DNA from 2 places in the Streptomyces sp. NPDC043853 genome. Region 2 is predicted to be linked to the other one. Evidence: predicted binding sites of a transcription regulator. Region 2 holds the regulator's gene; the other holds the start of a gene.
The links. Region 2 encodes HspR, which represses chaperone genes until heat shock. Its sites were predicted from a motif close to TTGAGNNNNNNNNNCTCAA; they were not measured.

Region 1: lon (endopeptidase La) is a predicted target of HspR. The motif match lies at 3,344-3,362, and genes of this name have one in related genera.

The regions. Positions count from the first base shown of each region.
Region 1 is NZ_JBWKDJ010000023.1:22,631-38,276, forward strand. It holds gene AC067U_RS36195 (MarR family winged helix-turn-helix transcriptional regulator) at 368-808, opposite strand; gene lon (endopeptidase La) at 925-3,321, opposite strand; gene AC067U_RS36205 (immunity 49 family protein) at 3,537-4,484, shown strand; gene AC067U_RS36210 (hypothetical protein) at 4,471-5,022, opposite strand; gene AC067U_RS36215 (sulfurtransferase) at 5,095-5,997, opposite strand; gene AC067U_RS36220 (hypothetical protein) at 6,089-6,778, opposite strand; gene AC067U_RS36225 (glycosyltransferase family 39 protein) at 6,839-8,170, opposite strand; gene AC067U_RS36230 (hypothetical protein) at 8,445-8,639, shown strand; gene AC067U_RS36235 (spermidine synthase family protein) at 8,757-9,449, shown strand; gene AC067U_RS36240 (response regulator transcription factor) at 9,519-10,259, shown strand; gene AC067U_RS36245 (HAMP domain-containing sensor histidine kinase) at 10,394-11,476, shown strand; gene AC067U_RS36250 (multifunctional oxoglutarate decarboxylase/oxoglutarate dehydrogenase thiamine pyrophosphate-binding subunit/dihydrolipoyllysine-residue succinyltransferase subunit) at 11,736-15,644, shown strand.
Region 2 is NZ_JBWKDJ010000003.1:462,618-478,263, reverse strand. It holds gene clpB (ATP-dependent chaperone ClpB) at 1-1,500, opposite strand, end outside; gene AC067U_RS11025 (pyridoxamine 5'-phosphate oxidase family protein) at 1,611-2,015, shown strand; gene AC067U_RS11020 ((2Fe-2S)-binding protein) at 2,147-2,428, opposite strand; gene AC067U_RS11015 (hypothetical protein) at 2,480-2,713, shown strand; gene AC067U_RS11010 (helix-turn-helix transcriptional regulator) at 2,926-3,912, shown strand; gene AC067U_RS11005 (heat shock protein transcriptional repressor HspR) at 4,016-4,462, opposite strand; gene dnaJ (molecular chaperone DnaJ) at 4,464-5,645, opposite strand; gene grpE (nucleotide exchange factor GrpE) at 5,679-6,323, opposite strand; gene dnaK (molecular chaperone DnaK) at 6,323-8,170, opposite strand; gene AC067U_RS10985 (sugar transferase) at 8,392-8,967, shown strand; gene AC067U_RS10980 ((Fe-S)-binding protein) at 9,033-11,273, shown strand; gene AC067U_RS10975 (Yip1 family protein) at 11,506-12,483, shown strand; gene AC067U_RS10970 (phosphoribosyltransferase) at 12,590-13,090, opposite strand; gene dcd (dCTP deaminase) at 13,083-13,673, opposite strand; tRNA gene AC067U_RS10960 (tRNA-Gly) at 14,132-14,205, shown strand; gene AC067U_RS10955 (FAD-binding oxidoreductase) at 14,372-15,646, opposite strand, start outside.

The sequences.
Region 1 (15,646 bases), on a different contig from region 2:
CTGGGGCGATGGGGGTCCCCCCTGCTCGAGCGAAGTCGAGAGCTTGGGGGAGGGGGGCACACGGCACCCCGGTCCCGCGAGGGCTCGCGCAGCCGCCCCGCGCCCCGGTCCGGCAACGGTCCGGACCCCGTCCGGGCGGAGCTCCGCTCCAGGCGGTGCCGGGTCCGGCGAAGCCACAGCCCTGCCCGGGCGGCGCTGCGGCCGGAGCCGAGGCAACGCTTCGGTGGGGCGGGAGCGAGCCTGCGGGGCGGCGTTCCGGTGTGCCCACCCTCCCCCAAGCTCTCGACTTCGCTCGAGCAGGGGAGACCCCCATCGCCCTGCGGAACGCCTGCCCACACCTCGGCGGAGGCGCCCCTTGCTTCGGGCCCTACTCGGTGCCCGCGTTCAGCTGGTTCAGCAGGCGCGCCAGTTCCGCGACCTCGCCGCGGTCCCAGTCGGCCAGCTTCCGCATGTAGCGGGCCCGCCGGGCGTCCCGGACCTCTCGGAACCTCTCCCGGCCCTCCGGTGTGAGGCCGACCAGGAAGGCCCGGCCGTCCGCCGGGTCCTGCTCGCGCGCGACCAGACCGAGATCCTCCAGCGCCCGCAGCTGACGGCTCATCGTGGCCTTGCCCACGCCGAAGTACGCGGCGAGGTCGGTGGCCCGCTGCCTGCCCGCGTCCTCCAGCCGTACGAGCAGTCCGTACGCGGCCGGTTCCAGCCCGGGGTGCAGTTCGCGGGCCATCTCGCCGGAGGAGGCGCGGGCCCGCCGGAGGAAGACGGACAGCTCCCGCTCCAGTGCGAGGAACTCCTGGTCTTCACTCCCGTGCACGTACCGCTCCCATCCGTGGTGTGTGGAGACACCAGTATTTCCCAGCACGGCGGCCCGGCCCCGCAGTGGGCGGGGCCGGGCCGTCGCGCGTCTCCCCGGTCAGGGGAGCGAACGCGTCACGCGGCGACGGTGACGGCGAGCTCCGCCTCCTTCAGCGTGAGCTCCAGCACCTGCCGCACGTCCGTCACCGGGTGCACCTCCAGCCGCTCCAGCACCTCGGCCGGAACGTCGTCCAGGTCCGCCTCGTTCCGCTTGGGGATGATCACCGTGGTGATCCCGGCCCGGTGGGCGGCCAGCAGCTTCTGCTTGACCCCGCCGATCGGCAGCACCCGCCCGGTCAGCGAGACCTCACCGGTCATCGCCACGTCCGTGCGCACCTGCCGTCCGGAGAGCAGCGAGGCCAGCGCGGTCGTCATGGTGATGCCGGCGCTCGGCCCGTCCTTGGGCACCGCGCCCGCCGGGAAGTGGATGTGCACCCCGCGGTCCTTGAGCCCGGTGACCGGCAGTTCCAGTTCGGCGCCGTGCGAGCGCAGGAAGCTCAGCGCGATCTGCGCCGACTCCTTCATCACGTCGCCGAGCTGGCCGGTGAGGGTCAGTCCGGCCGCGCCGGTCTCGGGGTCCGCGAGGGAGGCCTCCACGAACAGGACGTCACCACCGGCTCCGGTGACGGCGAGGCCGGTGGCCACGCCGGGCACCGCGGTCCGCCGCTCGGCGGGGTCCTGTGCGGACTCCGGCACGTGGTGCGGGCGTCCGAGCAGCCCGCGCAGGTCCTGCTCGCCGATGGTGACGGGCAGTTCGCGCTCCCCCAGCTCGTGCCGGGAGGCCACCTTGCGCAGCAGCCGGGCGACGGCCCGCTCCAGGTTCCGGACGCCGGCCTCCCGGGTGTACTCGCCGGCGAGCTTGCGCAGCGCGCCCTCCTCCAGGGTGACCTCGTCGGCGCCGAGGCCGGCCCGCTCCAGCTGCCGGGGCAGCAGGTGGTCGCGGGCGATGACGACCTTCTCGTCCTCGGTGTAGCCGTCCAGCCGGACCAGGTCCATGCGGTCGGCCAGGGCCTCGGGGATGGCCTCCAGCACGTTGGCGGTGGCCAGGAAGACCACGTCGCTGAGGTCGAGTTCCACCTCCAGGTAGTGGTCCCGGAAGGTGTGGTTCTGCGCCGGGTCGAGGACCTCCAGGAGGGCGGCGGCCGGGTCGCCCCGGAAGTCCGAGCCCACCTTGTCGATCTCGTCGAGCAGCACGACCGGGTTCATGGACCCGGCCTCCTTGATCGCCCGGACGATCCGGCCGGGCAGGGCGCCGACGTAGGTGCGCCGGTGGCCGCGGATCTCGGCCTCGTCGCGGACGCCGCCGAGCGCCACGCGGACGAACTTCCGTCCCATGGCGTGGGCGACGCTCTCGCCCAGGCTGGTCTTTCCGACGCCGGGCGGGCCGACGAGGGCGAGCACGGCCCCGCCGCGGCGCCCGCCGACGACCCCGAGGCCGCGGTCGCCGCGCCGCTTGCGGACGGCGAGGTACTCGGTGATCCGGTCCTTGACGTCCTCCAGTCCGTAGTGCTCGGCGTCGAGCACGGCGCGGGCGCCGCGGATGTCGTACGCGTCCTCGGTGCGCTCGTTCCAGGGCAGCTCCAGGACGGTGTCGAGCCAGGTGCGGATCCAGGAGCCCTCGGGGCTCTGGTCGCTCGACCGCTCCAGCTTCTCGACCTCCTTGAGAGCGGCCTCGCGCACCTTCTCGGGGAGGTCGGCGGCCTCGACCCGCCCGCGGTAGTCGTCGGCCTCCTCGCCCTCCTTCTCCCCGCCCAGCTCGCGCAGCTCCTTGCGGACCGCCTCCAGCTGACGGCGCAGCAGGAACTCGCGCTGCTGCTTGTCCACGCCCTCCTGGACGTCCTTGGCGATGGACTCGGCGACGTCCTGCTCGGCGAGGTGGTCGCTGAGCCACTTGACGGCGAGCTTGAGGCGGGCGACCGGATCGGCGGTCTCCAGGAGTTCCACCTTCTGGGCGACGGTCAGGAACGGGGAGTACCCGGAGTTGTCGGCGAGGGCGCCCACTCCCTCGATCCCCTGGACCCGGTCCACGACCTGCCAGGCGCCGCGCTTCTTCAGCCAGCTGGTGGCGAGCGCCTTGTACTCCTTGACCAGTTCGGTGACGGCACCGGGCAGCGGGTCGGGCACCCGCTCCACGACGGTCTCGCCCTCCACCCAGAGCGCGGCGCCGGGGCCGGTGGTGCCGGCCCCGATCCGGACCCGGCCGACGGCACGGATGAGCGCCCCGGGATCGCCGTCGGAGAGGCGCCCGACCTGTTCGACGGTCCCGAGCACACCGGTGCCGGCGTACGTGCCGTCGACCCGGGGCACGAGCAGGACCCGGGGCTTCCCGCTCCTGACGGCCGCCTGCGCGGCCTCGACGGCTCCGCGCACCTCGGCGTCGGTCAGGTCCAGCGGAACCACCATCCCGGGCAGCACGACCTCGTCGTCGAGCGGCAGCACGGGCAGAGTGAGCGTTACGGACGTCGAAGCCATGATCTTCCCTCCGGCAGTGAAGTTGAGCTACATGGACTCAATGCATCGACGCCGGGGAGTGTTCCCCAACCTCCGTTCGCCCGGGGCGAACGGCTTTCGCGCGCCGGTCCTCACGCCGGTCCGCCCACCGGGCGGGCCGGCGGACCGGGGTCGTTGTCCGAGGCCGCTGGTAACGTGCCGCGCCCAAAGGGAACGATCTTGAGGGGGCGGCGACGGTGCACGAGGTGAAGGGCCACGAAGTCGACGGCGCGCGGATGGCGGAGGCGCTCGACGGCATCACGTCGCGGGCCTACGACCGGTGGTACGACGTGCGGTACGGCAGCGCCTACCCGGAGGGGCTCCACCTGATGCGGGACGAGCTCCTCGACCACGTCGCCGCCCGGGCCGCGACGGAGCCCGGACTCGACAGGACCGCGCGCGCGGCACTGCGGACGGCGGCGGAGTGCTCCCTGGGGCTGCTCAGCGTCGGCTGCTTCCCCGACGGGGACCAGGAGATCCTGATCCCGGTCATCGACGAGACCCTCAGCACCATGGACATGTCCTTCAGCGACCTCGTGCGGGACGCGCCCACCGCCGCGACCTGGCTGGACGCGTTCAGGCTGTGCCTGGTCAGCGGTCTGGTGTGGGAGTGGATGCGGGTCATCGGCCTGCTGCTGCGGGAGGACTACGCCCCCGCGGTCCGCGACGGGGTGCCGTACTCCCGCTTCGACTCGGTGTCGGATCCTGCGGACCTCGCCGCCATGGACGCCCTGTGCGGGTACCTGACCCCGTCGAGCGGACACCTGCCCGGCACCTGGCCCACCGTCACCCTGCGCAAGCCGGACGCCGACGAGCGCGCCGAGTCGGCCCGGAGGCTGGACGCGGCCGGCCGGCTCACGCCGGACCACCGCCTGCTCCGTGTCCTCCTCGACGACGACCGGGCGGCGTTCGAGGAGGCGCTCGCGGCCCGGCTGACCGAGCACCGGGAGTGCGTGGGGGCCGGTCCGGCCCCCAGGACCCTGCTGCCGCTCGGCGCCCTCGCGGCCGCCGCCCTCGCGGTCCAGGCCCACGGCTGGGAACCGGCCCTCCGGTCCGACTACCTGCCCGCGGGTCTGCTGGGTTCCCCGGAGGCGCTGCGGTCGGCGGCGGGCACCGGGGGTGGCAGCGGCGCTACTTCGGGATGAAGTTCGTCAGGAAGCAGCCCTCGACGGCGGCCGGCTTGTTCTCGTAGCCGCTGGGGATGTCGAAGTCCTTCTCGCAGGACAGGAGCTTCAGGCCCGCGTGGGTCAGCCGCTCCATCGCGCCGTCGCCAACCGGGACGAGCGCGAAGTCGTGCCCGACCAGGAACTTGTCCTTGTTCTTCAGGGCGGCGGTCTGGAACTTCTTCATGTCGGAAACCGACAGCAGGGCTATGGGGTCACCCCCGCCGTCCTGGCAGACCGCCCTCTCCTTGATGGCCCAGGACGGGTCCGGGGCCTCCTCCTCGCCCCAGGCGGTCCCGGGGCCGCTGCTGCCGCTGCTCTCGGACGCGGACTTGTCGTACGCGGCGCCTTCGGTCAGGTCCCGGCACTCGGTGTGCTTGCTGACGAACGCCTGGATGGGCGCCATGTCCTTGGCCTTGGGCAGACCGCTGCCGTCACCGTTACCGTCACCGCCGCATGCGGCGGTCGAGCCGAGCACGGCCACGGCCGCGCCGATCACCAACGTCTTACGGATGTTCATGTTCGCCCCCGTGTAAGGATGTTCGAAAACTTGATCATCCTCACACGGCCGGAAACGACCCCCACCGACCCGTCAGTCGGTGGTGGTGACGGGGAGGCCGGACCCGTCACGGCCCCAGTCGCTCCAGGAGCCGTCGTACACCGTGAGGTGCCGGTAGCCGGCCAGGTCGGCCGCGAGGGCCAGGACGCAGGCCGTGACGCCCGAGCCGCAGCTGAGGAACAGCCGGTCCGGAGCGGGGGCCAGGGCGGCGAGGGCGTCACGGAGCTCGGGGACCGGGAGCAGCCGGCCGTCCGGGGTCTGGAGCTCGGTGAAGGGGAGGTTCACGGCGCCCGGCATGTGGCCGGGGCGCAGCCCGGGGCGGGGTTCGGGGGCGGTGCCGGTGAAGCGGCCTCGGCTGCGGGCGTCGAGGACCGTGGCGGCCGGGTCGGCGAGCGCGGCGAGCACCTCGGCGCTGTCGGCCAGCAGGCCGGGGCGGGGCCGTGCGGTGAAGTCGCCGCGCGGTCCGTCGTGGGCGGCGGGCCGGTGTTCCACCGGCAGGCCGGCCGCCTCCCAGGCGGGCAGGCCGCCGTCGAGGACGGCCGCCCGGTCGAAGCCCATGGCGCGCAGCATCCACCAGGCGCGGGCGCTGGAGTAGACGCCGGCGGCGTCGTACGTGACCACGGTGCTGTCGTCGTCCAGGCCGAGGGCGCGTACGGCCTGGGTGAAGGCGGCGGCGTCCGGCATGGTGTGCGGCACCGGCGAGGAGTGGTCGGAGAGCTCGCCGTCGAGGTCGAAGGGCCGGGCGCCGGGTATCCGCCGGTCCGCGCCCCGGTGCGCGCCGACCGAGGCGTCGAGGACGAGGAGGCCGGGCTCGCCGAGCCGGGCGGCGAGCCATCCGGCGGTCACGAGCGGTCCGCCGGGCGGGACGCCGGGCGTGTTGCGGGACCGGCCGTGGGGCGCGTCCCCGAGCGGGCCGTGGGCGGAGTGAGGGGTCATCGGTGGCTCCGGGGCTGGTACGACGGAATGATCGTTTCTGCGCTGCCGCCTCATCCTCCGTCAGCCCGGCTCCTCGGCCAATGGGTTGGCCTCAGCCGCATTCCGACACCGGGCACAGCTCGATCCCGGTCACCCCCCGCATCCCTTCCAGGTGGCGCGAGAGCTCGGCGAGCCGCTCCTCCGGGATGTCCTCGGGGAAGGCGACCTCGAGGGAGGCCCGGCCGTCGAAGACCAGTCCGGTCACCGAGGTCGCACCGTGGCGGAGGAGCTGGTCCTCGACCGGGCGCGGGTCGCCGGCCAAGGCGCGCCCCTCCGCATCGAGTGCGACCCGGAAGGTGTGGGGTCGCGAGGGCGCTGCGGGCGGCGCCGTCCGGAGCCAGTCGACCGTGTGCACGGCGATGGCGGCCACGATCAGCACGCCCAGCCCGGCCATCACGGCCGAGGTGCGGCGGCGGTCCCGCGGGTCGGCGTACGCGGCGAGCAGGAGCAGGACACCCGCCGGGGCGGCCACCCCGGCCATGACCGCAGCGGCGAGGCCCCCGCCGAAGAAGAGGAGGAGTGCGGGCACGCCCAGGAGCAGGCCGGCCATCGAGAGGCAGGCCGCCCTGAAACGGCTGCGGCTGCGCACGAAGCACAGCGGCAGGGCCGCGGGCGGGAGGACCGCCGCTGCGATGCCCGGCTGGTCGTAGGCCACCGGGACCATGACCGCCACCGCCCCGACGACGAGCAGCCACTGCGTGTGGGAACTGCTCGTTCTCCCGCCACCGCCGAAACCGGCCATCACCCTCACCCCTCTGCCTGAACGCGTTCATTTAAACACGTTCAAAAGAGTCGGGGAGGGTCAGCCGCACTCCCCCGGCCGGGCGTAGACCGCGACCCGGGCGCCCCGGACCTCCGTGGTGGCGCACAGCTCGAAGTGGCTGACGAGGGTCTGCCGCTTCACCGCCTCCCGCGGGTACGGGTCGCGCGGCTCGTCCGCCGGGTCCAGCAGGGCCACGACCCGCGAGGAGGCGGCCAGCCGGGCGCGGATCTCCGTCGACGGCAGCTCCGTGCCCTGGAGGGTGCGGGAGGCCGCGGGGGTCCGGTCGAGGGCGAGGTCGTGCAGACCCGCGTACACCGCCGGGGAGGACAGCAGCCACTCCCGGCGCCGGGACGGCAGGAAGAGGACGTCGTCGCCGGGGCGGGCGACGGCCCGGACCGCCTCGGCCACGGCCGGCACGTCGTCCTTGCGGCTGTCGGGCGTGCGCAGCCACAGGCTCCAGGGCAGGAAGGCGGCGGTGAGGGCCGCCGTCAGCGGCACCCAGGCGCGCGGGCGCAGCCGGGACAGCGCGGCGCCGGCGAGGAGCGCGAGGCCGGCCAGCGAGTAGAGGACGTAGCGGTCGACGTACCAGGGGTTGACCAGCGAGACGGTCATCAGCAGCCCGGCGGGGAGCAGCGCCAGCGGCAGCGCCACCCGCACCAGGTCCCCGCCGGGGCTCTCGGGCGCGCCCCCGCCCGCCGGACCAGCCGCAGGGGCAGCGATGGGGGCAGCCTTGGGGGCAGCGGTCAGGACCCGCGCGCACAGGAGTGCCGTCGCTGCCGTCACGGCGTACGCCGCCCAGTCCGTGACGCTCGGGCGGCCCAGCCAGCCGAGCTGGCGCGCGGCCTGGCCGGCGCTCAGGACGGCCAGGGGCAGCAGCAGGGCGCAGACCGCGGCGGCGCTCCACCGCCAGCCGCGTGAGCGCCACCCGGCCGGGGCGTGCGCGAGCAGGGCGAGGACGGCGAACTCGTGCAGCCAGCAGGCGAGCACGAGCAGCGCGGCGTACGCGACCCAGCGTCCCCGCAGCAGCGCGTACGTCGACCAGACCACGGCCGCGGCGACGAGCGCGTACGAACGGCCCTCCTGCGCGTACGTCTGGACCGGCGGCAGCACGGCGTACAGCAGGCCCGCGAACAGGCCCGCACGGTCCCCGGCGAGGCGGCGGCCGAGGGCGGCGACCCCGGCCGCGGCGAGGGCGGTGGCGACGGCCGAGGGGAGGCGGAGGGTCCACAGCCCGCCCTCCCAGAGCGCGAAGAGGCCGTGCATGAGGAGGTAGTAGAGGCCGTGCACGGCGTCGATCCGGGCGAGCAGGCCCCAGAGGTCGGCGAGCGGGCGGTGGGCCACCTGCCAGGTGACGGACTCGTCGCGCCACATGCTGCCGCCCCGTTCGAGGCCCCACAGGCCGAGGGCGAGGGCGGCAGCGGCCGGCAGGAGCGGAAGCAGGCGCAGGCACAGGCACAGGAGCAGGGGCCGGCTCCGGACACGCCACCGTGGATCGCGGCTGATGGTCGGCCTCCGGGTGTCTTCCGCGCGTTCCGTGCGTTCCGCACGTTCCGTGGGTTCCGTGTGCTTCCTCGCGGGGCCGGCGGGCTCCATACTCGTCCCGTCGGCGCTCGTCCCGCCGACTGTGACCTTACGGGGGTGGGGTGTGAGCGGATTCCTCCGGTCGGCCCGTTCCGGCGCCGGTGCGGGCGCGACGGCCTGCGCGCTCGCAGGCGGGATGGACCCGGGGCCGGACGGCTTCCGCTACGCCCTCGTCGCCGAGGGCCGCGAGGTGGTCACGGGCGGCCCCGACGTTCCGCCGGCCCTGGCGCGCATCATCGATCTCGTCCCGCTCCCCTGAGCATCGACCGCCGGAGCATCGACCACCGGAACACCGACCGCCGGAGCATCGGCCACCCCGTTCGTGATCCTGTGTGATCGCCGGAACACGGTGCGACGCGGGCTCGTTGGGGATCACATGACCGAGACCGAGATCCAGAGCGACACCGAGACCGTCACGCTCGACCGCCGCACCGGCCCCCACGGCGAGGTCGCGCTCCGCCGCACCGGGCCGACGTACGAGATCATCGCCAACGGCTGCTTCCTGATGGACACCTCGGACGGCCACTCCGAGCGGCTGCTCGTCGACGCGGCGTACCTGGCCCTCGACAGCCCGGTCTCGCCGCCCGCCGTGCTCATCGGCGGGCTCGGCGTGGGCTTCTCGCTCGCGCACGCCGCCGCCCAGGACCGCTGGGGGCGGATCACCGTCGCCGAGCGTGAGCAGGCGGTCATCGACTGGCACCGGACCGGGCCGCTCGGGAGCCTCTCCGGGGCCGCCCTCGCCGACCCCCGGGTAACGATCCTGCACACGGACCTGGTGGCGTACCTGGAGTCGTCCTCCGACCGTTACGACGCCCTCTGCCTGGACATCGACAACGGTCCCGACTGGACCGTCACCGAGGACAACCGGAGCCTGTATTCCGCTTCAGGACTCGCCACCTGCCGGGCCCGGCTGACCCCCGGCGGGGTGCTCGCCGTATGGTCGGCCCAGCCCTCCACCGCCTTCGAGGAAGCGTTGCGGAATGCCGGATTCAGCTCAGTACGGACCGAAGAGGTCCCGGTTGCCCGAGGTGTCCCGGACGTGATCCATCTCGGCCGGAATCCGGCCTAGACCCCACATAGCCGCAGGCCGGAGGCTCCTCTAGGCTGCACCGCATTACCTGACTACCGGGGCGGGAAGATGGATCAGACACACACCACGCAGAACGGCGGCGCGGCGACCCCCGGCGCCCAGCGGCGGGTCCTCGTCGTCGAGGACGACCAGACGATCGCCGAGGCCATCGCCGCGCGGCTGCGCGCCGAGGGCTTCCAGGTGCAGACGGCGGGCGACGGCCCGGCCGCCGTCGCGGCCGCCGAGAGCTGGCAGCCCGAGCTGCTGGTGCTCGACGTGATGCTGCCGGGCTTCGACGGCCTGGAGGTCTGCCGCCGGGTGCAGGCCCAGCGGCCCGTGCCGGTGCTCATGCTCACCGCCCGTGACGACGAGACCGACATGCTGGTCGGCCTCGGGGTCGGCGCGGACGACTACATGACCAAGCCGTTCTCCATGCGCGAGCTGGCCGCCCGGGTGCACGTGCTGCTCCGCCGGGTGGAGCGGGCCGCGCAGGCGGCCACCACCCCGCGCGGCTCCACCCTCCGCCTGGGCGACCTGGAGATCGACCACGCGCAGCGCCGGGTCCGGGTGCAGGCCGAGGACGTGCACCTGACCCCGACCGAGTTCGACCTGCTGGTCTGCCTCGCGGGCACCCCGCGGGCGGTGCTCTCCCGGGAACAGCTGCTGGCCGAGGTGTGGGACTGGGCGGACGCCTCCGGCACCCGTACGGTCGACAGCCACATCAAGGCGCTGCGCCGGAAGATCGGCGCCGAGCGGATCCGTACGGTGCACGGTGTGGGGTACGCCCTGGAGACCCCGGCGGGGTCGTGACCTCCCGCCCCGCCCGGCCGGGCCGCCGTACGTTCCGCGCGGTCCGCGCCGACCGCGCGGCCCGCGCCGAGCGCTTCGCCCGTACGGCGGCCGGGACGGCGGCGGCCCGTGCGCGGGCCCGGGCGGCGGCCCGGGTGACCCGGCCCGGCCAGGGGCTGCGGCCGTTCTCGCCGTTCTCGATCAAGACCAAGCTCGGCACCCTGGTCGTCGTCTCGGTGTTCATCACCACCGGCCTGCTGATGGTGGCGCTGCGGACCAAGACCGAGGTCCGGTTCATCACGGTCTTCTCGGTGATCGCCTCGATGCTGATCACCCAGTTCGTGGCGCACGGCCTGACGGCGCCGCTGGACAACATGACCACCGTGGCCCGGGCGATATCCCAGGGCGATTTCACCCGGCGGGTGCGCGGCGCGGACCGCCGCGACGAGCTGGGCGACCTGGCCGCCACCATCAACGTGATGGCGGACGACCTGGAGGCGGTGGACCGGCACCGCAAGGAGCTGGTCGCCAACGTGTCCCACGAGCTCCGCACCCCGATCGCGGCCTTGCGCGCGGTGCTGGAGAACGTGGTGGACGGGGTGTCGGCGGCCGATCCGGAAACCATGCGGACCGCGCTGAAGCAGACGGAGCGGCTGGGCCGGCTGGTGGAGACCCTGCTGGACCTGTCCCGGGTGGACAACGGCGTGGTGCCGCTGAAGGCCCGCCGTTTCGAGGTGTGGCCGTACCTGTCGGGAGTCCTGAAGGAGGCCGGGCTGGCTTCCGGCCAGCGGGCGATGCTCGCCTCCGGCTCCGGACGGCACACCCGCAAGGACGTCCACCTGCACCTGGACGTGTACCCGCCCGACCTGACCGCCGTCGCGGACGCGGAGCGGCTCCACCAGGTGGTGGGCAATCTGATCGACAACGCGGTCAAGCACAGCCCGCAGCACGGCCGGGTCACCGTCCGTGCCCGCGGCGGCGACGCCCCCGGCAGCCTCTCGCTGGAGGTCATCGACGAGGGTCCGGGCATCCCGGAGGGGCAGCGGCACCGGGTCTTCGAGCGGTTCAACCGGGGCAGTGCCGGCCTGCCCGGCAGCGGGGACGGCGGCACCGGGCTGGGCCTGGCGATCGCCCGCTGGGCGGTGGAGCTGCACGGCGGTCACATCGGGGTGGCCGAATCCTCCCGGGGCTGCCGGATCCTCGTCACGCTTCCGGGGAGTCCCAAACCCTCGGGTTGACGTAGGGTTCGAGGAGGTACGGAGATGATCTCGGCCACATGTGCCGGGGATGCGTCAGGGGTGCGAAGCCAGGGGGTCGCAACCTGGCTGACGCCTACCCGAACCACGCTTGTTTCCCGCCATTCCGGCCCTCGAAACCCGCCGTTCGATGTGACCTACGCGACGTAAGTTCCGCCCGGACTGCATCTGACCGCCGGGGAGGCGTAGCCTTTATTCCCGCTGTCCATACCTTGTGAAGCGGAAGAGGGCGGTTGCCGCCGTGTCGCCACAGTCCCCCAGTAACCCGACCACCACGACCGAAGCAGCAGAGGGCGGGAAGACCCCTGCCTCGGGCTTCGGTGCCAACGAGTGGCTCGTCGACGAGATCTATCAGCAGTACCTCCAGGACCCGAACTCGGTCGACCGGGCCTGGTGGGACTTCTTCGCCGACTACAAGCCGGGGGGCGCTGCCGCCCCGGTGAAGGCGGAGCGGTCCACCACGACGGACGGCGCCTCCGCACAGGCCGCCACCGCCGTCGCGACCGCACCCGCGACCCCGGCCGCTCCGGCCGCCGCCGCTCCCGCCCCGGCCGTGCAGGCCGCCGACGCAGCCGCCACGGGGGCGGTCGGCGCCGCGCAGCCCGCCGCACCCGTGTCAGCTCCTGCCCCTGCTCCTGCCACCCCCTCTGGTGCCCCTGCTGTGACTGTCACCTCCCCGACCCCGGCCGCCGCACCGGCCCCGGTCGCTCAGGTCCCCGCCCCCGCTGCCGCCGCCAAGGCCGCGCCCGCCACCGAGGCCCCCCAGGGCCCCGAGCTGGTGACGCTCCGCGGCCCGGCCGCCGCCGTGGCGAAGAACATGAACGCCTCCCTCGACGTGCCGACGGCCACCTCGGTCCGCGCCGTCCCGGTGAAGCTGCTGTTCGACAACCGGATCGTCATCAACAACCACCTCAAGCGCGCCCGGGGCGGGAAGATCTCCTTCACCCACCTCATCGGCTACGCAATGGTGCAGGCCATCAAGGCCATGCCGTCGATGAACCACTCCTTCGTGGAGAAGGACGGCAAGCCCACCCTGGTCAAGCCCGACCACGTGAACTTCGGCCTGGCCATCGACCTGGTGAAGCCCAACGGCGACCGCCAGCTCGTCGTCGCCGGCATCAAGAAGGCCGAGACCCTCAACTTCTTCGAGTTCTGGCAGGCCTACGAGGACATCGTCCGCCGCGCCCGCGTCGGCAAGCTGACGATGGACGACTTCACCGGCGTCACCGTCTCGCTGACCAACCCCGGCGGCCTGGGCACCGTGCACTCCGTGCCCCGCCTGATGCCCGGACAGTCCGTCATCATGGGCGTCGGCTCCATGGACTACCCGGCCGAGTTCCAGGGCACCTCCCAGGACACCCTGAACAAGCTGGGCATCTCCAAGGTCATGACCCTGACCTCGACCTACGACCACCGGGTCATCCAGGGCGCGGCCTCCGGCGAGTTCCTGCGCATCGTCGCCAACCTCCTGCTCGGCGAGGACGGCTTCTACGACCAGGTCTTCGAATCCCTGCGGATCCCGTACGAGCCGGTCCGCTGGAACCGCGACATCGACGCCAGCCACGACGACGACGTCACCAAGGCCGCCCGCGTCTTCGAGCTGATCCACTCCTACCGGGTCCGCGGCCACGTCATGGCCGACACCGACCCGCTGGAGTACAAGCAGCGCAAGCACCCCGACCTGGACATCACCGAGCACGGCCTCACCCTGTGGGACCTGGAGCGCGAGTTCGCGGTCGGCGGCTTCGCCGGCAAGTCGATGATGAAGCTCCGCGACATCCTCGGCGTGCTGCGCGACTCGTACTGCCGCACCACCGGCGTCGAGTTCATGCACATCCAGGACCCCAAGCAGCGCAAGTGGATCCAGGACCGCATCGAGCGCCCGCACACCAAGCCGGAGCGCGAGGAGCAGCTGCGCATCCTGCGCCGCCTGAACGCGGCCGAGGCCTTCGAGACCTTCCTGCAGACGAAGTACGTCGGCCAGAAGCGCTTCTCGCTGGAGGGCGGCGAGTCGGTCATCCCGCTGCTCGACGCGGTCATCGACTCCGCGGCCGAGGCCCGCCTCGAAGAGGTCGTCATCGGCATGGCCCACCGCGGCCGCCTGAACGTGCTGGCGAACATCGTCGGCAAGTCCTACGCGCAGATCTTCCGCGAGTTCGAGGGCAACCTCGACCCGAAGTCGATGCACGGCTCCGGCGACGTGAAGTACCACCTGGGCGCCGAGGGCACCTTCACCGGCCTCGACGGCGAGCAGATCAAGGTCTCGCTGGTCGCCAACCCCTCCCACCTGGAGGCCGTCGACCCGGTCCTGGAGGGTGTGGCCCGCGCCAAGCAGGACATCATCAACAAGGGCGGCACCGACTTCACCGTCCTGCCGGTCGCCCTGCACGGTGACGCGGCCTTCGCCGGCCAGGGCGTGGTCGCCGAGACGCTGAACATGTCGCAGCTGCGCGGCTACCGCACCGGCGGCACCGTCCACGTCGTGATCAACAACCAGGTCGGCTTCACCGCCGCCCCGGAGTCCTCGCGTTCCTCGATGTACGCGACCGACGTGGCCCGCATGATCGAGGCGCCGATCTTCCACGTGAACGGTGACGACCCGGAGGCCGTGGTCCGCGTCGCGCGGCTCGCCTTCGAGTTCCGCCAGGCGTTCAACAAGGACGTGGTCATCGACCTCATCTGCTACCGCCGCCGCGGCCACAACGAGTCGGACAACCCGGCCTTCACCCAGCCGCTGATGTACGACCTGATCGACAAGAAGCGCTCGGTGCGCAAGCTCTACACCGAGTCCCTCATCGGTCGCGGTGACATCACCCTGGAAGAGGCCGAGCAGGCGCTGCAGGACTTCCAGGGCCAGCTGGAGAAGGTCTTCGCGGAGGTCCGCGAGGCCGCCTCGCAGCCCCTTGCGGGCGCCCCGGCGCCGGTCGCGCAGGCCGAGTTCCCGACCGCGGTTCCCACGGCCGTCTCCTTCGAGGTGGTCAAGCGGATCGCCGAGTCCCAGGTCAGCATCCCCGAGGGCGTCACCGTCCACCCGCGCCTGCTGCCGCAGCTGCAGCGCCGCGCGGCGATGATCGACGAGGGCACCATCGACTGGGGCATGGGCGAGACCCTGGCCTTCGGCTCGCTGCTGATGGAGGGCACCCCGGTCCGGCTGTCCGGCCAGGACTCCCGCCGCGGCACCTTCGGCCAGCGGCACGCGGTGCTCATCGACCGGGAGACCGGCGAGGACTACACCCCGCTGCTGTACCTGTCCGAGGACCAGGCCCGGTTCAACGTCTACGACTCGCTGCTCTCCGAGTACGCGGCCATGGGCTTCGAGTACGGCTACTCGCTGGCCCGCCCGGACGCGCTGGTGCTCTGGGAGGCGCAGTTCGGTGACTTCGTCAACGGCGCGCAGACCGTCGTCGACGAGTTCATCTCCTCGGCCGAGCAGAAGTGGGGCCAGACCTCCGGCGTCACCCTGCTGCTGCCGCACGGCTACGAGGGCCAGGGCCCGGACCACAGCTCCGCCCGCCCCGAGCGGTTCCTGCAGCTGTGCGCGCAGAACAACATGACGGTGGCCATGCCGACCCTGCCGTCGAACTACTTCCACCTGCTGCGCTGGCAGGTCCACAACCCGCACCACAAGCCGCTGATCGTCTTCACCCCGAAGTCGATGCTGCGTCTGAAGGCGGCGGCGTCGAAGGCGGAGGAGTTCACCACCGGCTCGTTCCGTCCGGTCATCGGCGACAGCACGGTCGACCCGAACGCGGTCCGCAAGGTCGTCTTCTGCGCCGGCAAGGTCTACTACGACCTGGAGGCCGAGCGGGAGAAGCGCGGCATCACGGACGCTGCAGCTCGCGAAACGGCGATTATCCGCCTCGAGCGCCTCTACCCCCTGCCGGGTGCCGAGCTCCAGGCCGAGATCGCCAAGTTCCCGAACGCGGCCAAGTACATCTGGGCGCAGGAGGAGCCGGCGAACCAGGGTGCGTGGCCGTTCATCGCGCTGAACCTGATCGACCACCTGGACCTGGCGGTCGGCGCGGACGTCCCGGCGGGCGAGCGCCTGCGCCGGATCTCCCGCCCGCACGGCTCGTCCCCGGCGGTGGGTTCGGCCAAGCGGCACCAGGCCGAGCAGGCGCAGCTGGTCAACGAGGTCTTCGAGGCGTAACC
Region 2 (15,646 bases):
GGCGGTGTCGAAGTCGCCGTCGCGCTGGGCCCGCTCGGCCTGGCCGCGCAGCGCGTCCAGGCGTTCCTTGAGCTCGCCGACCCGGTTGAGGGACTGCTTCTCCTTCTCCCAGCGGGCGGTCAGGCCGCGCAGCTCCTCCTCCTTGTCCGCGAGGTCCTTGCGCAGCTTTTCCAGCCGTTCGACGGAGGCCGGGTCGGACTCGTTCTTGAGGGCCAGCTCTTCCATGCGCAGCCGGTCCACCGCGCGCTGCAGCTCGTCGATCTCCAGCGGAGAGGAGTCGATCTCCATGCGCAGCCGGGAGGCCGCCTCGTCGACGAGGTCGATCGCCTTGTCGGGGAGGAAGCGGGAGGTGATGTACCGGTCGGAGAGGCCGGCCGCGGCGACCAGCGCGCTGTCGTTGATCTGCACCTTGTGGTGCGCCTCGTAGCGGCCCTTGAGACCGCGGAGGATCGCGATGGTGTCCTCCACGGTGGGCTCGGCGACCAGCACCTGCTGGAAGCGCCGTTCCAGCGCCGGGTCCTTCTCGATCCGCTCGCGGTACTCGTCGAGGGTGGTCGCGCCGACCATCCGCAGTTCGCCGCGGGCCAGCATCGGCTTGAGCATGTTGCCCGCGTCCATGGCCGAGTCGCCGCCGGCGCCCGCGCCGACGACCGTGTGCAGCTCGTCGATGAAGGTGATGATCTGGCCGTCGCTGGACTTGATCTCGGCGAGGACGGTCTTGAGCCGCTCCTCGAACTCGCCCCGGTACTTGGCGCCGGCCACCATGGCGCCGAGGTCGAGGGCGACCAGGCGCTTGTTCTTCAGGGACTCCGGGACGTCGCCCTTGACGATCCGCTGGGCGAGGCCCTCGACGACGGCGGTCTTGCCGACGCCGGGCTCGCCGATCAGCACCGGGTTGTTCTTCGTACGGCGCGAGAGGACCTGTACGACCCGGCGGATCTCGTGGTCGCGGCCGATCACGGGGTCGAGCTTGCCCTCGCGGGCCGCGGCGGTGAAGTCGGTGCCGAACTTCTCCAGGGCCTTGTACTGGCCCTCGGGGTCGGGGGTGGTCACCCGCCGTCCTCCTCGTACGTTCTCGAAGGCGTCGAGCAGCTTCTTCGCGGTCGCGCCCTGCTGCGACAGGACCTCACCGGCGGCGCCGCCCTTGGCGGCGGTCGCGATGAGGAGGTGCTCGGTGGACAGGTACTCGTCGCCGAGCTTGCCGGCCTGCGCGTCGGCCTCGGCCAGTACGGCGAGCAGGTCGCGGCTGGGCTGCGGCGGGGCCACGGTGGACCCGGTGACGCTGGGCAGGCCGGCGAGGATCCGTTCGGCGCCGGTGCGGACGACGGCCTGGTCGGCCTCGACGGCGGCCAGCAGGTCGATGATGTTCTCGTTGTCCTGGCCGGTGAGCAGGGCCAGCAGCAGGTGGGCCGGGGTCAGGTCGGGGTGGCCGTCCTTGACGGCCCTGCTGGTGGCGGCGTTGAGTGCGTCCCGGCTCTTGTTGGTCAGCTCGGCGTCCACGTGCGGCTTCTCCTCTCCGTCTCCGTACAGGTACTGACAAGGTCAACGTGCACAAAGTTGAGTCTATTCCACTCAAGATGCTTTCGGGGCCGTCACGTACGCTTCGCCGCATGGCCCATGACGTACTCAACCCGACGCCGGAGTACCTCGCCTTCTGGCGGGAACGGCACGTGTGCACCCTGACCACCCTGCGGCCGGACGGCACCCCCCACGTGGTGCCCGTGGGCGTGACGTACGACCCGGAGGCGGGGGTGGCCCGGGTGATCAGCAACAAGCACAGCAAGAAGGTCCGCAACGTGCTGGCGGCGCAGCCGGGCGGGGCCAGGGCCGCGGTCTGCCAGATGGAGGGGCGCCGCTGGGCCACGCTGGAGGGCCACGCGGCGGTCCGTACGGACGAGGCGTCGGTCGCCGACGCGGTGGCCCGCTACGCGGAGCGCTACCAGCGGACCCCGTCGCCGAATCCGGACCGGGTGGTCATCGAGATCGCACTGGACCGCGCGATGGGGCGGGCCTGAGAAAAGGCAGCGGCAATGTCCGGTTCGGGTATGGACGCGGACATCACAGCGGCGCCATCGTGTTCAGGTCCACGATGGCGCCGCTGTGTGGGGGAAGCACCTGAGCGATCTGCAACGACGGGGGGATCGCGTCAGGCACTGCGGGGGGTGGCGGTGGTGATATCGGGCTCGAAGAGCTGGTGGTCACGCTGATCCAGATTGACGAAGACCATGCCGTACCGGACCTCGCAACGAACGGGCTGCGGGGCGCCCCGGGGGCGGCGCAGGCAACGGTAGGCGCGGACGTCCTCGTCCTCCTCGCGCACGATGACGATGGGCTGGCCGAAAAGGGTGACCATCAGGGAGTCGCCGGCGTGGGGGATCGCCGTCGCCAGGTCGATGAACTGCCACCCGGAGCGGTAGGCGGAGGCCATTTCCCGCCGGAAGTCGCGGTCGTCGGGGGTCACGCGGCAGCCCTCGCAGGGGTGTTGGTCCAGCCGCTGTCCGCCGGCGCGTTCGTCCAGCCACTGTCCACCGGGCTGCTGGTCCAGCCGCTGTCGTCCGCCGGTATCGCCGTCCGGCCACCGTCCTCGGGAGCACTGGTCCAGCCGCTGTCCACCGGGGCCGACGTCCAACCACTGTCCAGTGACACCGAGTTCCATCCGCTGTCGGCGGGTGTACTCGTCCAGCCACTGTCCTCGGGTACGCCCCCGGCGTGAGCCAGGCCACCGCCCGCCACCCCGTAAGCCACAACGCCGGAGAGAGCAACGGCAACCACCGAGCGAAGCAGTTTCTTATACATGGTCGACTTCGTCCTCACTGGATGGATTCCTCTCCCCCGCATCACAGACGATGACTTATCGAGCCACACCGATGCCACCGTGGCGGTGCATCATGTTCCTGAAGATGCAAGACCCTGGGGGTGGGAGCAATGGTGAATAAAGGTGCAGAACAGACACATCCCCACCCAGTGACGGAGCTCTGCAGCCCAGGCGCGGAGCTCTACGCCACCGCTCTCAGCTCCGGGCGGATCGCCCGCACAGAGGTCGAATACACCCCCTGCCTGCTGGAATTCGCACTGCTCCATCCGGACCCTGATGACGCGAACTGGCTCCGCCCGGTTCCCCCCACCGTGGCACTCGCACAGAGACTGCACCCCATCGAGAGAGAGATCCTGCAACGTCGCAGGGCTTCCATCGAGCTGGCCGAAGCATTCGAGCCATTCATGGCAATAAGTGCGCTCACCCCTCCGCCGACCCACGCCATCACCGTTTTGGAGGGGTTCGACCGGATCAACGCGGCACTGAACCTCGCGACCGCCGAATGCCATACGGAGATGCTGACCATCCAGCCCGGCGGCGCCCGCCCCATCGACGCCCTCACCCAGGCCCTCGAACGGGACCAGCCGCTGACCGACCGCGGCGTCACCATCCGCACGCTCTACCAGCACACCGCACGGCACAGCCAGGGCACCCTGGCGTACGTCGACCGGATATCGGCGGGCAAGGTGGAGATCCGCACCCTGGAGGAGCTCATCGAGCGCCTCATCATCTTCGACCGCGCGGTGGCCTTCATCCCGGCCAGTGACGACCGGAGCGTGGCCCTGGAGCTGCGCCACCCCGGACTGGTCGAATACCTCATCAAGGTGTTCGAGCAGCTGTGGCACCGGGCCACGCCGCTGCAGGAGGAGATCCCGTACGATCCGATGCCCTCCGGCATCTCCGGAGTCCAGCGGTCCATCGCCCAACTCCTCATCGAGGGGCACGTGGACGAGGCCATCGCCCGCCGGCTGGGCATGAACGTACGGACCTGCCGGGCGCACATCGCCAAGCTGGCCGGAACCCTCGGCAGCGGCAGCCGGGCTCAACTGGGCTACCTCATCGCACAGTCGGGGATCCTGGACCACCCCGAGGGGTGACTCGCGCGCGAGAGGCCCCCGCCCGTTCCCGGGCGAGGGCCTCTCGCGTCATCGGCTGGCTGCTGCGGCCGGCCAGTCCTGCGACTCGCCGTCCTGCTACCGGTCAGTCCTGCGGCCGCTTGGGCCGCCACACGACCAGCGCGCCGGTCTGCTGGACGTCCTGGTACGGAACCAGGTCGCGCCGGTACGAGGCGTGGACCTGCGCCTCGCGCTGCTGCATGGCCAGGGCCGCGCCGTCGACCGCGGCCGCCAGCTCGGCGACGCGCTGCTGGAGCGCGGCCACCTGGTTCTGCAGTTCGATGATCCGCTTGATGCCGGCCAGGTTGACGCCCTCGTCCTGGGACAGCGCCTGCACCGTACGGAGCAGCTCGATGTCCCGGGCCGAGTAGCGGCGGCCCCGCCCGGCCGTGCGGTCCGGGGAGACCAGCCCGAGCCGGTCGTACTGGCGGAGGGTCTGCGGATGCAGGCCGGAGAGCTGAGCGGCGACCGAGATCACGTAGACCGGAGTCTCATCGTTAAGCTCGTAGGGACTGCGTCGTCGGCCGTCCATCTCATGCTCCCTTCGCTGCCTCGAACAGGGCGGACCTGGGGTCCTCGTCCGCCGTGGCTTCCCGGTAGGTCTCCAGGGCCTCGCGCGCCTTGTCGGACAGTTCCGCCGGAACCGCCACCTCCACCGTGACCAGCAGGTCGCCGCGGGTGCCGTCCTTGCGGACCGCTCCCTTGCCGCGGGCCCGCATCGTACGCCCGTTCGGGGTCCCCTGGGGGAGTTTCAGCGTGACCGGCGGGCCGCCCAGGGTGGGCACCCGCACCTCGCCGCCGAGCGTGGCCTCCACGAAGGACACCGGAACGGTCACCGTCAGGTTGTCGCCCTTGCGGCCAAACACCGGGTGGGCGTCCACGTGCACGACCACGTACAGGTCGCCGGCCGGGCCGCCGCGCTCGCCCGGGGCGCCCTTGCCGCGCAGCCGGATCTTCTGGCCGTCGGTGACGCCCGCCGGGATCCGGACCTGCATGGTGCGGGAGGAACGGGCCCGGCCGCTGCCCTTGCAGACCTCGCAGGGGGTCTCGGCGATCAGGCCGCGCCCCTTGCAGTCGGCGCAGGGGTCGGTGAGCGAGAACCCGCCGCCGCTGCCCCGGGAGACCTGGCCGGTGCCCACGCAGGTCGGGCACACGCGGGGCGTGCCGTTCGCGTCGCCGGTGCCGGAACACGCCTTGCAGGGGGCCTGGGAGGACATCCGGAGCGGGACCGTGGCCCCGTCCACCGCCTCGGTGAAGCTGAGCGTCACCTCGGACTCGATGTCCTGGCCGCGGCGCGGCTGGGTACGCGTACCCGGGCCGGGACCGCCGCGGTTGAACAGCCCGCCGAACATGTCGCCGAGGCCGCCGCCACCGAAGCCGCCGCCCGCTCCCGCGCCCTGGCCGCCCCCGAAGAGGTCGCCCAGGTCGAAGTTGAACGAGCCGCCGCCGGCACCCGGACCGGGACGGAAGCCACCGTTGCCGAAGAGGGCGCGCGCCTCGTCGTACTCCTGGCGCTTCTTGGCGTCGCCGAGGACGTCGTTCGCCTCGGAGATCTCCTTGAAGCGCTCCTCGGCCGCGGCGTCGCCCTTGTTGGCGTCCGGGTGGAACTCGCGGGCGAGCTTCCGGTACGCCTTCTTGATCTCGGCCTCGGTGGCGTCCTTGGGGACGCCGAGAACCTTGTAGTAGTCCTTCTCCACGAAGTCCTTCGTGCTCACCGGCGTCCCTCCTCCCAGGTCCTGCTGCGGGTGTTACTCACTGTCCTTCTTGTTGTCGGACGACTCCTCGGAGTCCTCCGACTTGGGGGCCGACGCCCCCGGCTGGGGCTCGGCCACGGCGACCCGCGCGGGGCGGATCGTGCGCTCCCCGATCCGGTACCCCGGCTGCAGGATCGCCACGCAGGTCGTCTCGGTGACGTCCGGCGCGTACGAGTGCATCAGGGCCTCGTGGATCGTCGGGTCGAAGGGCTCGCCCTCCTTGCCGAACTGCTGCAGCCCCATCTTGGCGGCGACCGTCTCCAGCGATTCGGCCACCGACTTGAAGCCGCCGACGAGCTCGCCGTGCTCACGGGCCCGGCCGACGTCGTCGAGGACGGGCAGGAGCTCGGTCAGGAGGCTCGCGACGGCGATCTCCTTGACCGTGACCCGGTCCCGGTCGACCCGGCGGCGGTAGTTCTGGTACTCGGCCTGGAGCCGCTGGAGGTCACCGGTGCGCTCGGCGAGCGCCGTACGGGCCTGGTCCAGCTGCGCCAGCAGAGCGACATCCTGTGCGGTGTCGTCCCCGGCCGGGGCCGCCTCCTCCGCCTTGTCGGCGGAGTCGGCGGCCTTCGGCTCCTCGGGCGTGCCGTCGGCGGGGACGTCCGGCTTCTCCTCGAAGCCCGGGGTCTCCTCCGACATCAGACAGCGCCGCCCTTCGGCTTGTCCTCGTCGACGATCTCGGCGTCGACGACGTCGTCGTCGGCCGCCTTGGCACCGGCGTCACCGGCGGGACCGCCGGCGGCCTGGGCACCCTGCGCGTCGGCGTAGATCGCCTGGCCCAGCTTCTGGGAGACGGCCGCGACCTTCTCCGTGGCGGTGCGGATCTCGGCGGCGTCCTCGCCCTTGAGCTTCTCCTTCAGCTCGGCGACGGCGGCCTCGACCTCGGACTTGACCTCGGCCGGAACCTTGTCCTCGTTGTCCTTGACGAACTTCTCCGTCTGGTAGACGAGCTGCTCGGCCTGGTTGCGGGTCTCGGCGGACTCGCGGCGGCGCTGGTCCTCCTCCGCGTACTGCTCGGCCTCCTGGCGCATCCGGTCGACCTCGTCCTTGGCGAGCGAGGAGCCGCCGGTGACGGTCATCTTCTGCTCCTTGCCCGTGCCGAGGTCCTTGGCCGTGACGTGCATGATGCCGTTGGCGTCGATGTCGAAGGAGACCTCGATCTGCGGGACACCGCGCGGGGCCGGCGGCAGGCCGGTCAGCTCGAACATGCCGAGCTTCTTGTTGTACGCCGCGATCTCGCGCTCGCCCTGGTAAACCTGGATCTGCACGGACGGCTGGTTGTCCTCGGCCGTGGTGAAGATCTCCGAGCGCTTGGTCGGGATCGTGGTGTTGCGCTCGATCAGCTTGGTCATGATGCCGCCCTTGGTCTCGATACCGAGGGACAGCGGGGTGACGTCGAGGAGCAGGACGTCCTTGACCTCGCCCTTGAGGACACCGGCCTGCAGGGTGGCGCCGATCGCCACGACCTCGTCCGGGTTCACACCCTTGTTGGCCTCCTTGCCGCCGGTCAGCTCCTTGACGAGCTCGGCGACGGCGGGCATACGGGTCGAACCACCGACGAGCACGACGTGGTCGATGTCGGCCAGGGCGATGCCGGCGTCCTTGATCACGTTGTGGAAGGGGGTCTTGCAGCGCTGCAGGAGGTCCTCGGTCAGCTGCTGGAACTGAGCGCGGGTGAGCTTCTCGTCCAGGTGCAGCGGGCCCTCGGCGGAGGCCGTGATGTACGGCAGGTTGATCGTGGTCTCCGTGGAGGAGGACAGCTCGATCTTCGCCTTCTCGGCGGCCTCGCGCAGGCGCTGGAGCGCCATCTTGTCCTTGGACAGGTCCACGCCGTGGCCGTTGGCGAACTGCTTCACCAGGTAGTCGACGACGCGCTGGTCCCAGTCGTCACCACCGAGGTGGTTGTCACCGTTGGTGGCCTTCACCTCGACGACGCCGTCACCGATCTCCAGGAGGGACACGTCGAAGGTGCCGCCACCGAGGTCGAAGACGAGGATGGTCTGGTCGTCCTTGTCGAGGCCGTAGGCCAGGGCGGCCGCGGTCGGCTCGTTGACGATGCGCAGGACGTTGAGGCCCGCGATCTCGCCGGCTTCCTTCGTCGCCTGGCGCTCGGAGTCGTTGAAGTACGCGGGAACGGTGATGACCGCGTCGGTGACCTTCTCACCCAGGTAGGCCTCGGCGTCGCGCTTCAGCTTCTGCAGGATGAAGGCGCTCATCTGCTGCGGGTTGAAGTCCTTGCCGTCCAGGTTGATCTTCCAGTCAGTGCCCATGTGGCGCTTGACCGAGCGGATCGTCCGGTCGACGTTGGTGACGGCCTGCCGCTTGGCGACCTCACCGACGAGGACCTCGCCGTTCTTGGCGAAGGCGACGACGGACGGCGTGGTCCTGGCGCCCTCGGCGTTGGTGATGACGGTGGGCTCGCCGCCTTCGAGAACGCTGACGACGGAGTTGGTGGTGCCCAGGTCGATGCCGACCGCACGAGCCATTTTGATTCCTCCATTGGACTTGAGTGGAACAGACTCAACCATGCCATTCCGCTGCGCGCGCGTCAACAGACCTGAGTCGAGTGGGCTCAACTCTTACGCGGCCCTTACGCGCAACCCGGATCCGCGAAGGTGTGTGCCCGCCCGCAGCGGGGCGGGGCCGCCCGGGGGACCCTGCAGCGCGGCACCACGCGGCGCGGGCGCGGCGGAGGCAGAGTGGCGCCATGCGTCTGCCGCAGCTCAGCCCGCCACCGGCCAAGCGGGTGTTCGACCTGCTCGGCGCGGCCGCGCTGCTGGCCGTGCTCGCGCTGCCGCTGCTGGCGGTCGCCGCAGCCCTGCACATGACGCGCCTCGACGGGGCCATCCTGCGCGAGCCCGCGCTCGGGCTCGGCGGACGGCCGTACCGGACCTGGAGGTTCCGTGCGGCCCCGGGCGGGCGCCTGGCGCGCCGCCGTCTGGACCGGCTACCCCAGCTGCTCAACGTCCTGCGCGGCGAGATGTCCCTGGTCGGCCCCCGCCCCGAGCCGCGCACGGACCACCCGGAGCGTCTTTTCGTGCGCCCCGGAATGACCGGACTCTGGCAGGTCAGCACCCGCTCGGGGCTCCCCTGGGAAGACATGGACCTGCTCGACCGGCACTATGTCGGGGAGCACTGGCTGGGCATGGACCTGGCCGTGCTGGCCCGCACCCCGCGGGCCGCCTTCCGGCCCCGCACGGCGCCCGGAGGCGGCGAACGTGGAGGTGAGGGGGGCCTGAGCGACACAGATCACCGCGTACGCGGCTACAGTGCGGCCGTATAAGTGGGTAACCTCAGGCTTGACTGAATAAGTTACCGCTTAGTAACGGCCCGCCCGAGGAGCCCGTCATGCAACTCGCCGCGATCATTGTGTCGCTGACCCTGACCGTGGTCGGCGTTGCTCTCTTCGCCCGAGCCATCGCCCAGATCTACCGGTTCGTGAAGATCGGCCAGCCCGTTCCCGCGGGCAGCCGCACCGACAACTGGAAGGCCCGCACGGTCACGCTGACCAGGGAATTCCTCGGCCACAGCCGGATGAACCGGTGGGGCATCGTCGGCTTCGCGCACTGGTTCGTGGCGATCGGCTTCCTGACGCTGCCGCCGACGCTGGCGCAGGCGTACGGCCAGCTCTTCCAGGCGGACTGGACGCTGCCGGTGATCGGCGGCTTCCTGCCGTTCGAGCTGTACATCGAGTTCATCGGCGTGATGACGATCCTGGGCATCCTCGCCCTGATCGTGATCCGCCTGCTGAGCCTGCCGTCCAGGGCCGGCCGCAAGTCGCGCTTCGCGGGCTCGAAGGCCTGGCAGGCGTACTTCGTCGAGTACGTCATCCTCACCATCGGCCTCGCCATCTACGTGCTGCGCGGCCTGGAAGGAGCCATCCACCACGTGGACTCCTACGAGGCCGCGTACTTCGCCTCGTACCCGCTGGTCCTGGCCTTCGACGGACTGTCGACGGACACCCTGCAGAACCTGCTCTACTTCACCGCCATGGTGAAGATCAGCGTCTCCCTGATCTGGATGATCACGGTCTCGCTCAACACCAACATGGGTGTCGCCTGGCACCGCTTCCTCGGCTTCCCGAACATCTGGTTCAAGCGGAACGCCACCGGCGAGACCGCCCTCGGCGCGCTCCAGCCGATGACCTCGGGCGGCAAGGAGATCGACTTCGAGGACCCGGGCGAGGACGACGTCTTCGGCGTCTCCCAGGTCGAGCAGTTCTCCTGGAAGGGCATCCTCGACTTCTCCACGTGCACCGAGTGCGGCCGCTGCCAGTCGCAGTGCCCCGCCTGGAACACCGGCAAGCCGCTCTCCCCCAAGCTCCTGATCATGTCGCTGCGCGACCACGCGCACGCCAAGGCCCCGTACCTGCTGGCCGGCGGCGGCAAGACCATGGAGGGCGAGGAGAAGGCCTCCGAGGAGCAGCTGAAGGACGTCCCGGCCGAGGCGATGGCGGAGGCCGAGCGCCCGCTGATCGGCACGGTCGAGGAGAACGGCGTCATCGACCCGGACGTGCTGTGGTCCTGCACCACCTGCGGTGCGTGCGTGGAGCAGTGCCCGGTCGACATCGAGCACATCGACCACATCGTCGACATGCGCCGCTACCAGGTGATGATCGAGTCCGCGTTCCCGTCCGAGGCGGGCACGATGCTCAAGAACCTGGAGAAGAAGGGCAACCCCTGGGGCCTGGCCAAGAAGCAGCGGGTCGAGTGGACCAAGGAGGTCGACTTCGAGGTCCCGATCGTCGGCAAGGACGTCGAGGACCTCACCGAGGTCGACTACCTGTACTGGGTCGGCTGCGCCGGCGCCCTGGAGGACCGGGCGAAGAAGACCACCAAGGCCTTCGCCGAGCTGCTGCACATGGCGGGCGTCAAGTTCGCGATCATGGGCGGCGAGGAGAAGTGCACGGGTGACTCCCCGCGCCGTCTGGGCAACGAGCCGCTGTTCCAGCAGCTCGGCCAGGAGAACGTCGCGATGCTGAACATGGCGTTCGGCGAGGACGACGAGGACCCGGAGACCAAGAAGCCGAAGTCGGCGAAGAAGATCGTCTCCACCTGCCCGCACTGCTTCAACACCATCGCCAACGAGTACCCGCAGCTCGGCGGCGAGTACGAGGTCATCCACCACACCCAGCTGCTCCAGCACCTCATCGACGAGGGCAAGCTGGTCCCGGTGACCCCGGTGGACGGCCTGATCACCTACCACGACCCCTGCTACCTGGGCCGGCACAACAAGGTCTACACGCCGCCGCGCGAGATCATGGACGCCGTCCCCGGCCTGCGCCAGCAGGAGATGCACCGCCACAAGGAGCGCGGCTTCTGCTGCGGCGCCGGCGGCGCGCGGATGTGGATGGAGGAGCGGATCGGCAAGCGCATCAACAACGAGCGCGTCGACGAGGCCCTGTCCCTGAACCCGGACATCGTCTCCACCGCCTGCCCGTTCTGCCTGGTCATGCTGACCGACTCGGTCAACGGCAAGAAGAACGACGGCCAGGCGAAGGAGTCGGTGCAGGTCGTGGACGTCGCCCAGCTGCTGCTGGAGTCGGTGAAGAAGCCGGTGACGGAGCTCGTGGCGGAGCCCGCCGAGTAGCCGTACGCGCCCGACGGCCGGAGGCCGGTCCCCTCGTGGAGGGGGCCGGCCTCCGGCTTTGTGCAGGTGCCTGCGGCGGGCACTCGCCGTCGACAATCGGACATCCGGCTGGTTCCCGCCCTGAGGACAACCCCACCGGGAACCCCTAGGGGATGTCACAGCTCAGCCGCAAAGGGGGGCACTTCGGGCCGCGTGTCCCCGACTCCCCACGGGACCAGGTACGTTCGATCACGTGGCTGGATTCAGGAACGGACGCGGCCGGGACAACAACCGAGGCCCGCAACAACCCCCGCGGCAACAGCCGTACGGTCAGCAGCACCCGCAGGCGCCGTACGGCGGTCAGCCGTACCCGCACGCGGCCCCACCGCCGCACCAGCAGGCGTGGCCGCAGCAGACCGGGGGGCAGGGCGAGCCGGAGTACTTCGACCCGCACGGCTACCCCGGACCGGGCGGCCACGGCGGCCACGGCGGCCACGGCGGCCACGGCGGCCAGGGATACGGCTACCCGCAGCAGCAGGGTCCGGGCCCGTCCTCGTACGCGAACGACCCGGGGCACACCCAGGCGTTCGCCATCGGCGAGGAGCCGTACGCCCGCGACCCGTACGGTCACGACCCGTACGGCCACGGTACGGCCTACCAGGCCGGCGGCCAGGCTGCCGTGCCCACGGGGCCCCGGCTGCCCTGGAAGGCGCTGCTCCGGGGCATCGTGGTCCAGCCGGGCCAGACCTTCCTGCAGATGCGGGACCACGCGGTCTGGGGTCCGGCGCTGATCGTCACCTTCCTCTACGGCCTGCTGGCGGTCTTCGGGCTGGACGAAGCCCGCGAGGACGCGCTCAACGCGACGCTCACCAACGCCGTCCCGATCGTCCTGTCGGCCGGCGTGGCCTTCGTCATCTGCGGCCTGATCCTGGGCGGCGTCACCCACACCCTGGCCCGGCAGCTGGGCGGCGACGGCGTCTGGCAGCCCACGGTGGGCCTGTCCATGCTGGTCATGTCGCTGACGGACGCCCCGCGCCTGCTCGTCGCCGTGTTCCTCAGCGGCGACAACACGGTGGTGCAGATCCTGGGCTGGGCGACCTGGGTGGCGGCCGGCTTCCTCTTCACCAGCCTGATCAGCAAGTCGCACGACCTGCCCTGGCCGAAGGCGCTGGGCGCGTCCGCGATCCAGCTGATCGCCCTGCTGTCGATCATCAAGCTGGGCACGCTGTAGCACGGTGGCGCCGTAGCGCTGTTGCGCCGTTGCGAGGCGACACGAGAAGAGGGCCCGTGCTCGGCACGGGCCCTCTTCTCGTCACATCCCCCTCGCGCCAGCGCGTTCAGGCGTCGAGGACCTGGCCCTCACGCTGAACGACGGGGCGCTCCGTGCTCCACGGGAATTCGATCCAGTCGTCGGTCTTCTTCCACACGTACTCGCACTTCACGAGCGAGTGCGACTTCTCGTAGATCACGGCCGACCGGACCTCCGCCACATGCCCCAGGCAGAAGTCGTGCACCAGCTTCAGCGTCTTGCCGGTGTCGGCGACGTCGTCGGCGATCAGCACCTTCTTCTCGGAGAAGTCGATCGCGTCCGGAACCGGCGCCAGCATGACCGGCATTTCCAGGGTGGTGCCCACTCCGGTGTAGAACTCCACGTTCACCAGGTGGATGTTCTTGCAGTCGAGCGCATAGGCGAGCCCGCCGGCGACGAAAACACCGCCGCGGGCGATGCTCAGGATGATGTCGGGCTCGTATCCGTCATCGGCGATGGTCTGCGCCAGCTCGCGCACGGCGCGCCCGAAGCCCTCGTAGTCGAGGTTCTCGCGTACCACGTCACTCATTCCGGTCGCCTACCTGCGTGCGGTGGAAGTTCTGGAAGGACCGCGAAGCGGTGGGGCCGCGCTGGCCCTGGTACCGGGATCCGTACCGCTCACTGCCGTACGGAAACTCGGCGGGCGAGCTGAGCCGGAACATGCACAGCTGCCCGATCTTCATCCCGGGCCACAGCTTGATCGGCAGCGTCGCGAGGTTCGACAGCTCCAGGGTCACGTGACCGGAGAACCCCGGGTCGATGAATCCGGCGGTCGAGTGGGTCACGAGCCCCAGGCGCCCGAGACTGGACTTCCCCTCCAGTCTGGAGGCAATGTCCTCGGGCAGCGAGATGACCTCGTACGTCGAGGCGAGGACGAACTCACCGGGGTGCAGGATGAACGCCTCGTCCCCTTCCGGCTCGACCATCCTGGTCAGATCGGGCTGCTCGATGGCGGGGTCGATATGGGCGTAGCGGTGATTCTCGAACACCCGGAAATACCGGTCGAGCCGCACGTCGATGCTGGAGGGCTGCACCATCGACTCGTCGAACGGGTCGATGCGCACCCGTCCGCTGTCGATCTCGGCCCGGATGTCCTTGTCTGAGAGAAGCACGTCCCGAGGATACGCAGAGCGCGCGGGCCGCCCCAATCGAGCACCCGCGCGTCCCGCTCCGTCGCTGCGGCTATCGCTTGATCGCCATCACGGGCACGGCGTGCCGCAGCCGCGCGCACCGCGGACACCGGATGAGCCGCCCGGGCCCGATCCGACCGGCACCGAGGTGCCGCATCGGAAACGAAGCGGTACTGAAAACGTGCCCTTCGGCACAGCGGACGACGGTGTGCTCCATCGAGTCCCTTTCCCCAACGAGCCGTACTGCGACGAATCGCCACATTAGGGGATGATCGGGACCCGCCCAAGCCGCCGCTCCGCCCACACGGTACGCCCCAACTCCCGTCCGCACACGCGCAACTGCGACGCACACACGACGACGGCCCCACGGCTCGTACACCGGGGGCCGATCATGGGGTACAGTGTGCAACGATGCGGAATCCAGACAACTGGACCGCCGCGCGGATGTAGTTTAATGGTAGAACATGAGCTTCCCAAGCTTATAGCGCGGGTTCGATTCCCGTCATCCGCTCCATGACAAAGCCCCAGGTCAGCGACCTGGGGCTTGTTCGTTGTCTAGACCTCCCGGGTCTCATGTGCATTCGCGTGCCACAACTGCCTTCACAGAGCTTCGGATTAGGCACCGGGTCGCCACTCGCGGACACTCCGCGCCGAGCCGTCCCGAATACCGAGACCGCCGGTCAGGGCTTGACGTGGTGGTTGAGCCGGAACAGGTCGTCCGGGTCCCAGTGCCGCTTCAGGGAGACCAGACGGTCGTAGTTCTGCCGGTAGTTGGCCCGTACGCGGGCCTGGTCGTCGGCGTCCATGAAGTTGACGTACGCGCCCCCGGCCGAGTGGGGGACGAGCGCGGCTTCGAAGGCGCGCGCCCAGCCGACCGCCGCCTCGCAGTCCTCACGTGTCGCCAGGGCCGGGCTGATCGCGGTCGCGAAGCCGGCATCGCGGTAGGCGAAGGCCGTCGCGTCGGCTGCGACCCGGTGCACAGCGCCGTCGATCGGGAAGACCACGGTCGCGCTCTGGATCGAAGGGGTCGTCTCGCCGTACTCGACGTACGCGTCGATCGCTCCGTCGGGAAGGTCACGGCTGAAGGTGCCTTTCCAGTAATGGAAGAGGCCCGCGGGCAGCAGCTCGTCGAACAGCGTGTTGATCACCGGGTACGGCATGCGCCCGACGTGCCTGCCGATGACCGGCCCGAGGGTGTCGAGGCGGGCACGGATCCGCTCGTCCTGGTCCTCGGGGCCGGTCCAGCAGACGATGACCCCGCACAGCGGCCGCCCGTGCCAGCGCTCGGGCAGGAAGGGCACGGGCGGGCCGAGCCCGACGACCAGCACCGCGCCGAACTCCTCGGGGGAGTCGGCGATCAGTTCGCGGTAGCGGCGCAGGACGTCCGGGTCGAGCGGATAGAAGGTCGGTCCGCCGAGGACGTCGGCGATCGGGTGAAGCCGGTACTCGAGGGACGCGAGGACACCGAAGTTGCCGCCGCCGCCGCGTACGGCCCACAGCAGGTCGGCGTCCTGCTCGGCCGAGCAGGACACGAGCGAGCCGTCGACCGTGATCACGTCGGCCGAGATGAGGTTGTCGCAGGCCAGGCCGCATCGGCGGGCCAGGTAGCCCAGACCGCCGCCCGTGGTCAGGCCGCCGATGCCGGTGGTGGAGACCATGCCGCCGGTGGTGGCCAGGCCGAACGCGTGGGTGGCGTGGTTGACGTCGGCCCAGGTGCAGCCACCCTCGGCGCGGGCGGTGCGGGTGCGGGGGTCGACGCGGATGCCGCGCATCCGGCCGAGGTCGAGGACGACTCCGCCGTCGCAGGTCCCGTAACCGGCAACGCTGTGGCTGCCGCCGCGGACGGCCAGGGACAGGCCCTCGTCACGCGCGAGGCCGACGGTGGCGATGATGTCGCCGACGTCGACGGCGCGGACGACCACGGCCGGGTACCGGTCGTGCATGGCGTTGTACAC